One region of the Photobacterium carnosum genome, then DNA from elsewhere that is predicted to be linked to it. Evidence: predicted binding sites of a transcription regulator. Region 1 holds the regulator's gene; each other region holds the start of a gene.

Region 1 (4,297 bases):
AATCAAATGTAATCCAATTAGTCACTGTATTATCACTCACCAAAACTTGTCTTCATCTGCATTTTTATCACTTAATACCGACATTTCAGCAAACTTGTAGTAACATTTATCACTGTCTATTTTTGTTATTCATCACGTAATAATCACAACAACAGGTGAGTTATGTCGGTAAAACACCCTATTATTGCTGTCACAGGTTCATCAGGCGCGGGCACAACCACCACCTCTGAAGCCTTTCGCAAGATGTTTAATATGATGGACATCAACGCGGCATGGTTAGAAGGCGATAGTTTTCATCGCTTCACTCGCCCAGAAATGGATTGTGAAATCCGTAAAGCTAAAGATCAAGGTCGCCACATCAGTTATTTCGGCGCTGAAGCCAATGATTTCGAGCAATTAGCCCACTTTTTCGAACAATATGCTCAAGACGGTAGTGGCAAGTTTCGGCGTTACCTACATACCTTTGATGAAGCCGTACCTTATAATCAAATGCCCGGAACATTCACCCCTTGGCAACAGCTTGCTGAAAATACCGATGTATTATTTTATGAAGGGTTACATGGTGGTGTGGTTGATGGGGAAACCAATGCAGCCCAACATGTTGATTTACTGATTGGCATGGTGCCGATTGTTAACTTAGAGTGGATTCAAAAGATCATTCGCGACACTCGCGACCGCGGCCATTCAAGAGAAGCGGTAATGGAATCGATAGTGCGCTCAATGGATGACTACTTAAATTACATCACCCCGCAATTTTCTCGCACCCATATTAACTTTCAACGAGTCCCTACGGTGGATACCTCAAACCCTGTTAGCGCCAAAGGTATTCCAAGTTTAGATGAAAGCTTTGTGGTGATCCGTTTTCGTGGCTTAAAGAATGTCGACTTTCCGCATTTATTGGCGATGATTCAAGGTTCATTTATGTCACGTCACAACACCCTTGTTGTCCCCGGTGGTAAAATGAGTTTTGCGATGGAATTAATTATGCGCCCGCTGCTCGAACAATTAATTGAAAACGGCAAAATAGCGTAATCATTACCTATATTAATTAACCATTACTTTGTTAGATTAACGGTCACTGGTATCAGCAACCGTAATCATCATCGTGTTACGCCACAACAATCTCATAACTGTGGCTCATTTCGACACCTTGACCCAGCATTAAACACACTGAGCAGTATTTTTCGAGAGAGTCTGCCACCACTTTACTCACTAGCTGATCATTTAAATCATGACCAGTGACAACAAAGTGTAAATTTGCATGAGTAAAAATTCGAGGGGCTTGTTCACGACGTTCAGCTGAGATTTCAACTTCACAACCAGTGATCTGCTGCTGTAATTCTTGTAAACCACTAACAACATCAACTGAACTACACCCTCCCGCAGCCATTAATACTAATTCCATTGGACTTGGGGCTTTTTCACCGCCATTACCATCTAACACAACACTATGACCCGATGCAGATTGACCTACAAACGTCATATTTTCTAACCACTTCACACGTGATTGCATATTTATATCCTTGAGCTATATTCTTCAGAAATTCAGTTCATTTTCATTGACAATTTCATCAATGTAAACAGTGTTTATTTTGTTTTATGTTAATAATGTTGCATATTTATATTTGTAAAATTAGAGAGTAAAACCACTTTAAAACGGCACGTTAGGCAACTAAGTCACAACGATGTGATCACGTGCACACTTATCTCTCATAAATGAGCAAGTCTGCTCGATCAATATCAAGAAAAAGCTGCAGAAAAAGGATACACTCTAAGCCAGTTCAAGTTAACTCACAGCCTAACCGCTGAGTGAGTAACCCTGCCAACACACCATTTTGTTGAGTTATATCTACAGAACATATTGTTGGGCAACATATGCAGAGGAAGTTAGTAATATGGTTCCAGGTAAACCGCAAACAGATCCAACTTTAGAGTGGTTTCTTTCCCATTGTCACATTCACAAATATCCATCAAAGAGTACGTTAATTCACGCAGGTGAAAAAGCAGAAACTTTGTACTACATCGTGAAGGGTTCTGTTGCTGTATTAATCAAGGATGAAGAAGGTAAGGAGATGATCCTTTCTTACCTAAACCAGGGCGACTTTATTGGTGAACTCGGCTTGTTCGAAGATGACCAAGAACGTACAGCTTGGGTTCGTGCAAAAAGCCCTTGTGAAGTTGCAGAAATTTCATTCAAGAAATTCCGTCAGTTAATTCAAGTTAATCCAGATATTTTAATGCGTCTATCTGCTCAAATGGCATGTCGTTTACAAGTGACAAGTCAAAAGGTAGGAGATCTTGCATTCCTTGATGTAACTGGTCGTATTGCACAGACACTACTTAACCTTGCAAAACAACCCGATGCAATGACACACCCTGATGGCATGCAAATTAAGATCACTCGTCAAGAAATTGGCCAGATCGTAGGTTGTTCTCGCGAAACAGTCGGTCGTATTTTAAAAATGCTGGAAGAGCAAAATCTTATTTCTGCTCACGGCAAGACTATTGTGGTTTACGGTACACGCTAATTATTTTAGTAATACCAAGATCACCGATGAAACCGCAGCTTATGCCTGCGGTTTTTTTTGATCATTTCCCCCTTATGGTCACACCCAAAAGCAATCATTGAGCACATCTGCATTACTGTTAAATTTTAACTTGTAATAGCATCTATTTATGCTACATTTCGCTCACAAATGGATTTTAAATCAATAATGGTCAATATGGATATTGAACGCTTTTCTGCTAATAGTTACACCACAGTACCTGGGGTATTAACCAGTCAACCAACAACCATTGAAATGACAGGGTTTAGTGATAGTCGTTGCTACCTTGAACAACAAACAGGATTACGCCGCTGCCCTGCTGATGAATCAGGAGTTTGGGGTTCGCCGCTAGATAATTAATTTTATTCTAAACAGCACTTATATGACGCAGTGCTGTTTTTTATTACGCGATAGTTCACTTTGTACCGATGAATGCTTTCTATTCACGATCCGTACTTTCAAATATCTTATTTGCTGAAGCAGTCACAAACCCTGAATATAATTCACCATTGGTTTGCGGGTAACGTTTAGCAAATTCATAAAATCCACCCGATATTTTATGAATACCATCTCTAAAACTCACTCCTACTACATCAGCCATAGTTGCTGATTGCTCTAACATTACTTCAGCATTACCTTTAATTTCGCCCCCAGCCTGATTAATCACAAACTGGTTATGACGTAATAAATGATTCACCTCCTCAAGATCAGAGAACTGCTCTAATTGATTAATATTGACCGTAAAATGATTAGCCCCAAAACCATGCGCCGCAACCCATGCCGCATATTCACTTTCAGCGGCTAAAAATTGATAGGTTGCAAAATCAAGTTGCCACGGACGACCACTATAAACAAAATCAGGTTTGCGAAAATAAGCATCATCAACCTGATCGAGCAATGTCCGTATCATTTGTTGTAATTCTGCAGAACACCCCGCTAATTGTAATTCACTGATAAAGACTTTTGGCAGTAACGGATTGGAATGAATAAAGGATTCTGCATACAACTTTTTAGCATTAAAATGATATTTCGCTTGTGGCTGGTACCCCAAGGCAATAAATGGCGCGGCAATTACCGCTAAGCCACATTTGGGTAATCCAAAACTACGCAATGCTATATGATCATTGAGTAACGCCGCGTCCTCAGTTAACAACTGCTGTATTTGCACCGCAGAGGGGCATAACCGTTGACTATAATCGCGCCATAAACTATCAAAAAGTTGGGTAATAGATTCCATAATCAGCCTGCCTATTGAAAGTATTATCACTCATTAAACCTTAGCTCAAGCTTACTCCTGGCGCTAATTGAGACGGTAATTGCACATCATCCCCCTCAACAGATGCCATCGGATAAGCACAATAATCAGCCGCATAGTAAGCACTTGGACGAAGATTACCTGATGCGCCAGGGCCACCAAAAGGCGCGTCACCACTCGCTCCCGTTAACGGTCGATTACGATTCACAATTCCAGCGCGAATATGTTCAATAAAATATTGCCATTGCTGGCTATCAGTGGAAATTAACCCAGCGGCTAATCCATAACGGGTTTGATTAGCACTCGCGACCGCTTGAGTAAAATCGACATAACGACTAACGTGTAATAACGGTCCAAAATATTCTTCATCCGCGAGTTCACTAATAGCACTAACATCGATAATCGCAGGCGTCACAATTGCGCCTTGTCCTCGAGTTGCCATTAATAAAGCAACGCCACCCGCATCCAAGAGTTGTTGTTGATGCAATATGATGTG
Region 2 (4,297 bases), on a different contig from region 1:
TTCAGGTCCTAGTTCGACTGCAGATATCGAACTGATCAAAGTTGTTGGTGTGCATGGGCCCGTCTTTGCCACCTACATCATTATTGATGATATGTAATTTTACCTATCACCAATAGTGATAAACAAACTAGCAGGATGCTAGTGGTTAAGCACTTAAACGGGAATATGAAAAAACGCAGTTATCGGACTGCGTTTTTTTTCGCGTATAATTCGCTATAATTTCACTCTTGGAATATTGACATGCCAGCTATTGATGATCTCGTTCTTTTTACTCAAGTTATTGAATATGGTTCATTCAGTAAAGTTGCTGACCTCAATAACATAACCAAATCTGTTGTCAGTAAACGTATCAGTAAACTTGAAACCAGCTTAGGGTTACAACTTATTTATCGTACTACCCGTAAGCTAACACTGACTGAACCGGGTGAAGTGCTTTATCATCGAGCCAAAAGTATCAGTAATATAGCGCAAACGGCCTTTGATTCAGTAACGGGTTATAGTGAAGCACTATCAGGTAAAATTCGCATGTCAGTCCCAACGATTTCAGGTGAATTGGTTCTGGCTAACGCTGTCTCAACCTTTTGTCAAAAACACCCTGGTTTAACCGTTGATATGTCACTTAATAATCATTTTGTCGATTTAGTCGCTGATAACTATGATCTAGTGATCCGCACCGGATCTCTAGAAGATTCAAGTCTTATTGCACGTCATATTTTTAATTCTCGTTGGGTTATCTGTGCTTCACCGGCTTACTTTGAACAACATGGCGTACCAGAAACACCAAAGGCTCTTAATAGTCATAATTGCCTAGGTTATAACCCACAAAGCTCAGGCCCTTTTGACTGGCAATTTATCCGTCAAAATAAAATTTATACTCATAAAGTCAGTGGTAACTTTTCATCAGATAACGCCGCAGCATTAAAAAAAGTCACGCTGGCCGGTAATGGTATTGCTTACTTACCAACCTGTTTAGTTTATAACGAATTACAACAAGGCCAATTAGTTGAAGTCTTAGCCTCGCATGCGGGAAAAGTGGTCGGTATTTATGCGGTTTATCCTTATACCCGCAAACCTGCAAAACGGATTCAAGCGCTTATTGAACATATTCGAGAAAGCTATATGGAAATTAAAGAGCAATTTTAACCATCAATTAATTTCATTAGTAAATGGCCATCATAAAGGGCTTGTTTTACCAAGGCAGCACCAGGCATGGTTGCTTGGGTATAAAAACAACTTTCTTGAAGTTCAAGATCTCGATTATAAATAGGCAATGTTTGGGAAATAATACACTCCATAATCGCGGGGTATAACACAGATTTGGCGCGATTAAATTCTCCACCAATTAAAATACGTTGGGGATTAAACAAGTTCACCATAATTGCTATCGCCTGACCCAGATGGTGTCCCAGATCAATGATAATTTGACAAGCAAGGGAATCACCAGCCACCGCAGCATCACAAATAGCCTCAATGGTCAGGGTTGATGCTGTTAATACCGAAGAATGCCCTTCTTGTAAAAGGGTTAAGGTTTGATCTAAAACAGCAGTTAAACTTGCTACCGTTTCTAAACAACCATGATTACCGCAAAAACAGCGCTTACCATAAGGTTTAATTTGAATATGACCGAGTTCACCAATATTACCTGTACGACCTTGAAGCACCGTATCATCTAAAATAATACCCGCCCCAACACCATGATGCACTGACACCAAAATAGAATTTGATATACCACGTGAATTACCAAATAGCTTTTCAGCTAATGCCCATGAACGAGTGTCATTACCAACAAAAACAGGTAATCCAGTTGCCTGATGAATAATATCGCTTAACGGTAAGTTTTTAATAGTGTAATGCGGCATTTGTAAAACAATCCCGTCAATAGCATTGACCAATCCAGGCAGTGAAATTGCTATTGCTGAAATACGATCAATAGCACTGACATGATTAGCAAAAAATGCATTAATTTCAGCCAATAATTTAGCAACCACATCATCTTGTTGTACTTGCTGAATATTTTGGCGTTCCTCAATAATAATATCACCACTTAATGAGTGCAAAGCGATAGTTAAATAACCACGCCCTAATCGAATCGACAAAAATTGCCAGCCTTCATTAGCAGGAACAAGCCCAATAGCGGGTCGTCCACGGCTAGTAGTTTCTTGATATTGAGTCTCTTTTATCAAATGTGCTTCAATTAATTCACGCGTGATCTTAGTAATACTAGCTGGCGCTAATTGACTACGTTTAGATAATTCAATGCGTGAAATAGGTCCGTACAGGTCAATAAGTTTATATACGCTCCCGGCATTATTTCTTTTTATATGATCAATATGACCTGGCTGAGCGACATACATGTCGATACTCCTAGAGGAAAAACAGTAATAAATATCATTTGTTTTTCAATTTTTTTACTTTGCGAACTAATTGTGAAGTCTCTTGTACTCAGGACGTGACCGCCGTCACGAGGAATCCCTAAAGACTTCCGCTTTCGCTTCTGACATAATAATAAATCGGCATTTCGCTGAGTATAATTTCAATTAGTAAATTTAATCTCTTCCGTGCTTTAGCCTGGTATCACTCACTAGTGACACCTAAATTATACTGGCACAAAGTAGCGATATGAGAATATGAGGTTTTACGTGTACAAAATTAATGAAGTCTTCGAAACCATTCAAGGTGAAGGTGTATTCACTGGTGTTCCTGCTATTTTTATTCGTTTACAAGTTTGCCCGGTTGGTTGTTCATGGTGTGATACCAAACAAACATGGACAGCAGAGCCAGAAAATTTAGTCAGCATTGAACGTATCATAGTAAAAACAGAAGACTCACCACTTTGGACACAACTTGACGCTGATGGCATTGTTAAGCTATTAATTGATCAAGGCTACACGGCTAAACACGTCGTCATTACGGGTGGTGAACCTTGTATTTATGACTTACGACCACTAACCGCAGCATTAGAAGCTGCAGGCTTTAATTGCCAAATTGAAACCAGTGGTACCTCAGAGATTTTAACCAGTGACCAAACCTGGGTTACGGTATCACCTAAAATCAATATGAAAGCAAAATTACCCGTATTAACGTCAGCTTTAGTACGTGCTAATGAAATCAAACATCCCGTTGGTACTCATAAAGATATTGAGCAATTAGACGCTTTGTTAGCTACGGCAAAACTACGTAACGATGTTACAATAGCCCTACAGCCTATCAGTCAAAAGCCACGTTCAACTGAACTATGTATCGAAACCTGTATTACTCGTAATTGGCGTTTATCAATCCAAACCCATAAATATTTAGCCATCGCTTAGCATCAACCACTTTCGTGGCACCGTATTACGCTAGAGAATAACAAGGCAATGATAAGACTTAATTTACTTATCATTGCCAAAATGATCATTTCTTAACCAACCTTATGTGTAAATTCCCACTTTCCAACATCAATTTATCAATCTAATGAGATCAATGCTTGATGCTTGACGTAAGAAAGGTAATATTACTTATACAACGATATCTTTAAGCACGTAATACTTTAATTCCAAAGTGAAGTGCCTAAACGGAGAATGACTTAAACATGACTTACGCGCCTGTAACAGACGTATTAAGCGGTAAGCTAGCAATTGACAGTGAAATTACTGTTCGAGGCTGGATCCGTTCACGTCGTGATTCCAAAGCTGGAATTTCTTTCCTTGCCATTTATGACGGCTCTTGTTTCGACCCGATTCAGGCCGTGGTCTCTAATGAGTTAAATAATTACCAGGAAGATGTACTTAAATTAACAACAGGTTGCTCTGTTGAAGTCACTGGTACTATTGTAGCCTCTCCAGCTAAAGGTCAAGATTTTGAGATCGCAGCAACAGCCGTTAAAGTTGTTGGTTGGGTAGAAGATGCTGAAACATACCCAATGGCAAAAACACGTCACTCTATTGAGTATTTACGTGAAGTTGCACACCTACGCCCACGTACTAACGTAATTGGTGCTGTTGCTCGTGTTCGTAACTGCCTGTCTCAAGCTATTCACCGCTTCTATCACGAACAAGGCTTCATTTGGATGTCTGCACCACTTATCACAGCGTCTGACTGTGAAGGTGCTGGTGAAATGTTCCGTGTGTCTACGCTAGATATGGCAAACTTGCCAATGACAGACAAAGGCGAAGTGGATTTTGACAAAGACTTCTTTGGCAAAGAAACATTCCTAACGGTATCTGGTCAATTAAATGCTGAAACTTATGCTTGTGCTTTAAGTAAAGTATACACATTTGGTCCAACATTCCGTGCTGAAAACTCAAACACCAGTCGT
Region 3 (4,297 bases), on a different contig from region 1:
GCAGATTAGATTTGTGAGACTAAATAATGAAAATTTACTCAATAAATGGTTTTCGATAGGCTTAATTTTAGTGGTGATCTTTATTTGGGCTTAAAATCATTTATCGTTACGATGACGTTAATTGTATTGTGTATGCAATGCTATTGCTTAGTGATAAGTAAGATATGCAAAAAAGACTTATAGATTATTGTCTAGTTTACAAATAAATTAATGAAAACCGCTTGCTGTAGCGGTTTTTTTATCAATGAAATTCGTTATTGCAATAACTGTTCTAGCGTCATCGGTGAAGACATTAAGCCCAGCGTCTGCGCGGGGGTTATTCCGGCTTTATTTTGATGGCAAAGGTTATGCCAAGCACGATAAATATCCAATAATGGTAATAAGCTAGCCGGGCGCAGTTTACGTCGTGGCTCATTAACCATATGGTTAAACTGATTATAAAAACGCTGTTGATAAGTTGTTGCTGCATGATGGCTGGCAATCGTTAACCAATGCTGTTGATCTTTTTTATTGCCACCAAGATGACAGATACCTTTACTGCCGCTGTTATTACGACTAAATGCCCACCGATCTCGCCACCATCCCATTAATACGATATCAATTTTTTCAGCGTGTTGTCCGTGTTGCCATTGCTGATCTTCAACCACATAAAGTGGGTCAATAGTATGGTTATTAATACGATCAATAAAAACAGATAAACAAGCAGAACGTAATAAGGTTTCTTGGGGCATAAACACCGTTAAAGTAGGAATGTTTGGATTGAGCAATTCACGTAAATATAGAAAATGGCTATATACCGTGTATTGAGGCCGAATAAGACACCCTTTGGTTGGATAATTAATCGTAACGTTACCGCTAAGAGGATTTTCCATATTTTTACGGGCTAAAATTTGTCGATAAGTGGTATCAATATGGGCGAGTAACCCTTGCGATAATATCGGAGTGTAGTTTGATGTCTGATTGTTATGAGGCGTGATAAAACGGGTGCCAAGTTGATATGCGTCGTGATGAGTGACTGATGTGGTTACAGGTTGCGTTTGATAATTGACGTGCTGGCTCATCACATAACCTGAATTGACCTCAGCAGTTGCTATCCATAATACGCCATTATTACTCTGTGGCTGCAATGGTGTAAGGTCGGTTGCCAGTTGACGTGCTAGTGATTGTTTACTTAAACGGGCATCAAAAATCGTTAGTTGGCGGCGACAACGTGCAGCAATCTTGTTCAGTTGATCATAAAAAGTTTTAGGGTTCATTGTTAGGCGTCGGCAAATTTCTCTTACCGTATAACCTGTAAATAAATACGCTAATAATTTTTGTTGTAATTGGTGTTTATTATTACTGCTCGACCACGGATCAACAAAAGTATGATGACAGGCCTTGCAACGATACCGTTGACGTTCGCCGCTGAAACCAAAAGCATGATAATACTGACGGTAAGTGAGAACAGGTAATCCATTATGCGGGCAGTCATTATTTGAACAGGCCGCTAAACCACTATATTGTTCTAGTTTTAAGCGCTGTTTTTCTGCAACAACATCATGATTACTGAGTACTGGCGGAAACGCACCACATTCACGACAAATAAGAACGGGACGTTGTAAATTACTATTTTGTAGTACGTATAACTGTGGTTCGGTACGGCTAAAATTAGCACAAGCAACTGTTTTACAATAATTGAACTGAATATCATCACAAGCTGGCGGCAATTGATCTAGAGTTGTGGGTAATGAAGATGAAGTCATAGAGCATTGCCTAATTGCAGTTTAAGAAAGCGTGATTATACCTAAGTGAAATAATGATATAGAGATATTCTTAACAGTTATCATGCTGTTGACTGCTGTAAATACTCGCAGGCATAAAAAAAGTGAACAATGTACCCAAAAGGCACATTATTCACTTTCTATAGTCTGTTCGTTATAGGCTCATTATTACCGACGGTATATTACTGTCGAAAGAGACTATAGATTGATTGCAGTTTCTAGCGCTACGTTCATCATTTCGTTGAATGAATGTTGACGTGCTTCTGCACTTAATTTCTCACCACGTTTAATGTGATCAGAAACAGTAAGAATTGTCAGTGCTTTAGCACCAAGTTCTGCCGCAACACCGTAGATGCCAGCCGCTTCCATGTCTACACCTAGGATACCTAGTTTTTCCATTTTATCGAACAAACCAACTTCTGGGCTGTAGAATAAATCAGCAGAGAATACATTACCGACACGAACGGCAACATTTTGTGCACGCGCTTGGTTTACTGCTGTTTCCAATAAGTGGTAGTCAGCAATAGCAGCGAAATCGTGGTCAGCAAAACGGATGCGGTTAACTTTAGAGTCAGTTGAAGCACCCATTGCAATAATAACGTCCATTAACTTAACGTCATCATGAACTGCGCCACAGCTACCAATACGAATGATGTTTTTAACACCGAAATCTTTGATTAGTTCGTGAACGTAAATTGAGCATGATGGAATACCCATGCCATGACCCATTACTGATACAGGTTTACCCTTGTAAGTACCAGTGAAACCGTACATGCCGCGAACATCACATACACGTTTTACATTTTCTAGGTAAGTATCTGCAATAAACTGTGCACGAAGTGGATCACCCGGCATTAAAATTGTTTCTGCAAAATCGCCAACTTCAGCATTGATATGTGGAGTAGCCATGAAGAGCTCCTAGGTTTATGAGTTATTCAGAAGCAAAGGTTGTGCTTCAATTTATGTTAGTAGTTTATGGAATAAAATATTCAAATCTTGAGATCTAGATCACAAAAATAAGGCTATTTTGTTAGATTTTCGATATTGATTACCAAATCTGTTGAAAACGTGAAGGGTATCGTTTTCTTTTTTATGGGCGATTAAATGCGGAATTAAGTTATTTTGAATTATGTCAATGCTTAACTTTATGATAAATAATCAATTTATTTTTATGGGTGTGTTTTTTATTTCGGCCATTAAAAAGTTACCAAACCTGAAAATGTAATGGATTGCATGAAAAATCTGCTAATAGATGGCATTTTTAGTACGAAAAAGGTCAATTAAATAATCAATGCTGAAAGAGGTTCTTGTTGATCATGATCTTGGGTAGAATTAACAAAAAAGGCAGTTTGAGAATAATATGTATAATTTAACCCAGTTATCAGATACTGAAAGAATGCGTATCGAATTAGATAAGCAAGCTTCTTATACCGTTTGGAAAGTGAAAAACAGCAAAGTAGGTTATGAGGCTTTTGCGATGTTAACTAATAATATTGAAGATGATGATGAGCGTGATTTTTGTCAGCAAGCTATTATGAAATATAAAACCTTAATGGGTGTTAATTAATACGCACTATTAATAGGCTAAATAGTCGTAATAAGTTAAATAACAGTGCATAGAGAATGATGTACGCTGTTATGAATATAAATATTGATGCCCGTTAATGATGAAGAACATTCTGCTGTTCATTGTGACCATTACTTGTGTATGTCGCGGGTTTAACTGCAACACTTACGGTTATGTCACCAGCATGTTTAAAGGTTAATGTTAGCGGAAAATGGGAATTAAGCGTTGGTACTTCAGTGAGATTAACTAACATTACATGGAATCCGCCAGGGGCTAATTGTTGTTGCTGGTTAGCGGTAATATTAATCGCTTTTACCTGCCGCATTTGCATTAGTCCATTGTTATTATTTAAAGTATGTAGTTCAGCTACTTGTGCAATAGGCGAATGTACCGCAATAAGGGTATCGTCAATATTGCCATGATTGATAATGGACAAAAAGGCCGCCGCGACATTTGAGGTTGGTGGCACTGCTTTTGACCATGGTTGAGTGATTTCGATGTTTTTTGCGGTTACTACTGTTGGAATAACGAGGCCGATTATCGCAAATAAAGTGATCAATACTTTTAACATAATGGCTATCCTTTGCTCATGATGTGCCGTTACTTCATTCTAATAGTCTAGTATTAATGTATTATTACTGAAGGCTTAAATGAAGATTATTATTTTAATATTGCGTATTATATGTGCGAAAATTAATCAAATGGTGAGAAATCGTGAAAACAACTGAATTTTCTGCTCTTGATAACGATAATGATAAACCTGAAATGTCGTTCTCATTACATGCGGAAAAACGTTCTGGGCATAATGCGCCGCCGGCGAATACCCCTGATTTTAGTCAACCAGCATCTCGTTCTGATATTGTTAATGATAGGGTAGTGACTGAAACTATGACAAAGCCACGTTCTAAACGTTTAACAGATTGCCCTGCTTGTGATGGTACGGTGTCTCGTCGTGCTCATTTTTGTC

The links. The regulator CRP, encoded in region 1, controls carbon source genes, mostly activating them, when cyclic AMP is high. The targets are predictions, from matches to a motif close to TGTGANNNNNNTCACA.
Region 2: a site for CRP is predicted at 2,449-2,464, ahead of mlc (sugar metabolism global transcriptional regulator Mlc). Genes of this name have one in related genera too.
Region 3: a site for CRP is predicted at 2,761-2,776, ahead of deoD (purine-nucleoside phosphorylase). Genes of this name have one in related genera too.

What each region holds. Positions count from the first base shown of each region.
Region 1 is NZ_WMDN01000008.1:14,946-19,242, forward strand. Features, by position in the region: gene GLP24_RS09435 (YheU family protein) at 1-12, shown strand, start outside; gene GLP24_RS09440 (phosphoribulokinase) at 163-1,032, shown strand; gene GLP24_RS09445 (OsmC family protein) at 1,109-1,513, opposite strand; gene crp (cAMP-activated global transcriptional regulator CRP) at 1,896-2,528, shown strand; gene GLP24_RS09455 (hypothetical protein) at 2,724-2,906, shown strand; gene GLP24_RS09460 (DUF1338 domain-containing protein) at 2,986-3,783, opposite strand; gene astD (succinylglutamate-semialdehyde dehydrogenase) at 3,824-4,297, opposite strand, start outside.
Region 2 is NZ_WMDN01000005.1:121,103-125,399, reverse strand. Features, by position in the region: gene GLP24_RS07095 (LutC/YkgG family protein) at 1-97, shown strand, start outside; gene GLP24_RS07090 (LysR family transcriptional regulator) at 241-1,143, shown strand; gene mlc (sugar metabolism global transcriptional regulator Mlc) at 1,140-2,354, opposite strand; gene queE (7-carboxy-7-deazaguanine synthase QueE) at 2,628-3,308, shown strand; gene asnS (asparagine--tRNA ligase) at 3,572-4,297, shown strand, end outside.
Region 3 is NZ_WMDN01000001.1:421,924-426,220, reverse strand. Features, by position in the region: gene GLP24_RS01875 (lactate dehydrogenase) at 255-1,745, opposite strand; gene deoD (purine-nucleoside phosphorylase) at 1,962-2,672, opposite strand; gene GLP24_RS01865 (DUF3283 family protein) at 3,124-3,330, shown strand; gene GLP24_RS01860 (copper chaperone PCu(A)C) at 3,425-3,901, opposite strand; gene GLP24_RS01855 (hypothetical protein) at 4,045-4,297, shown strand, end outside.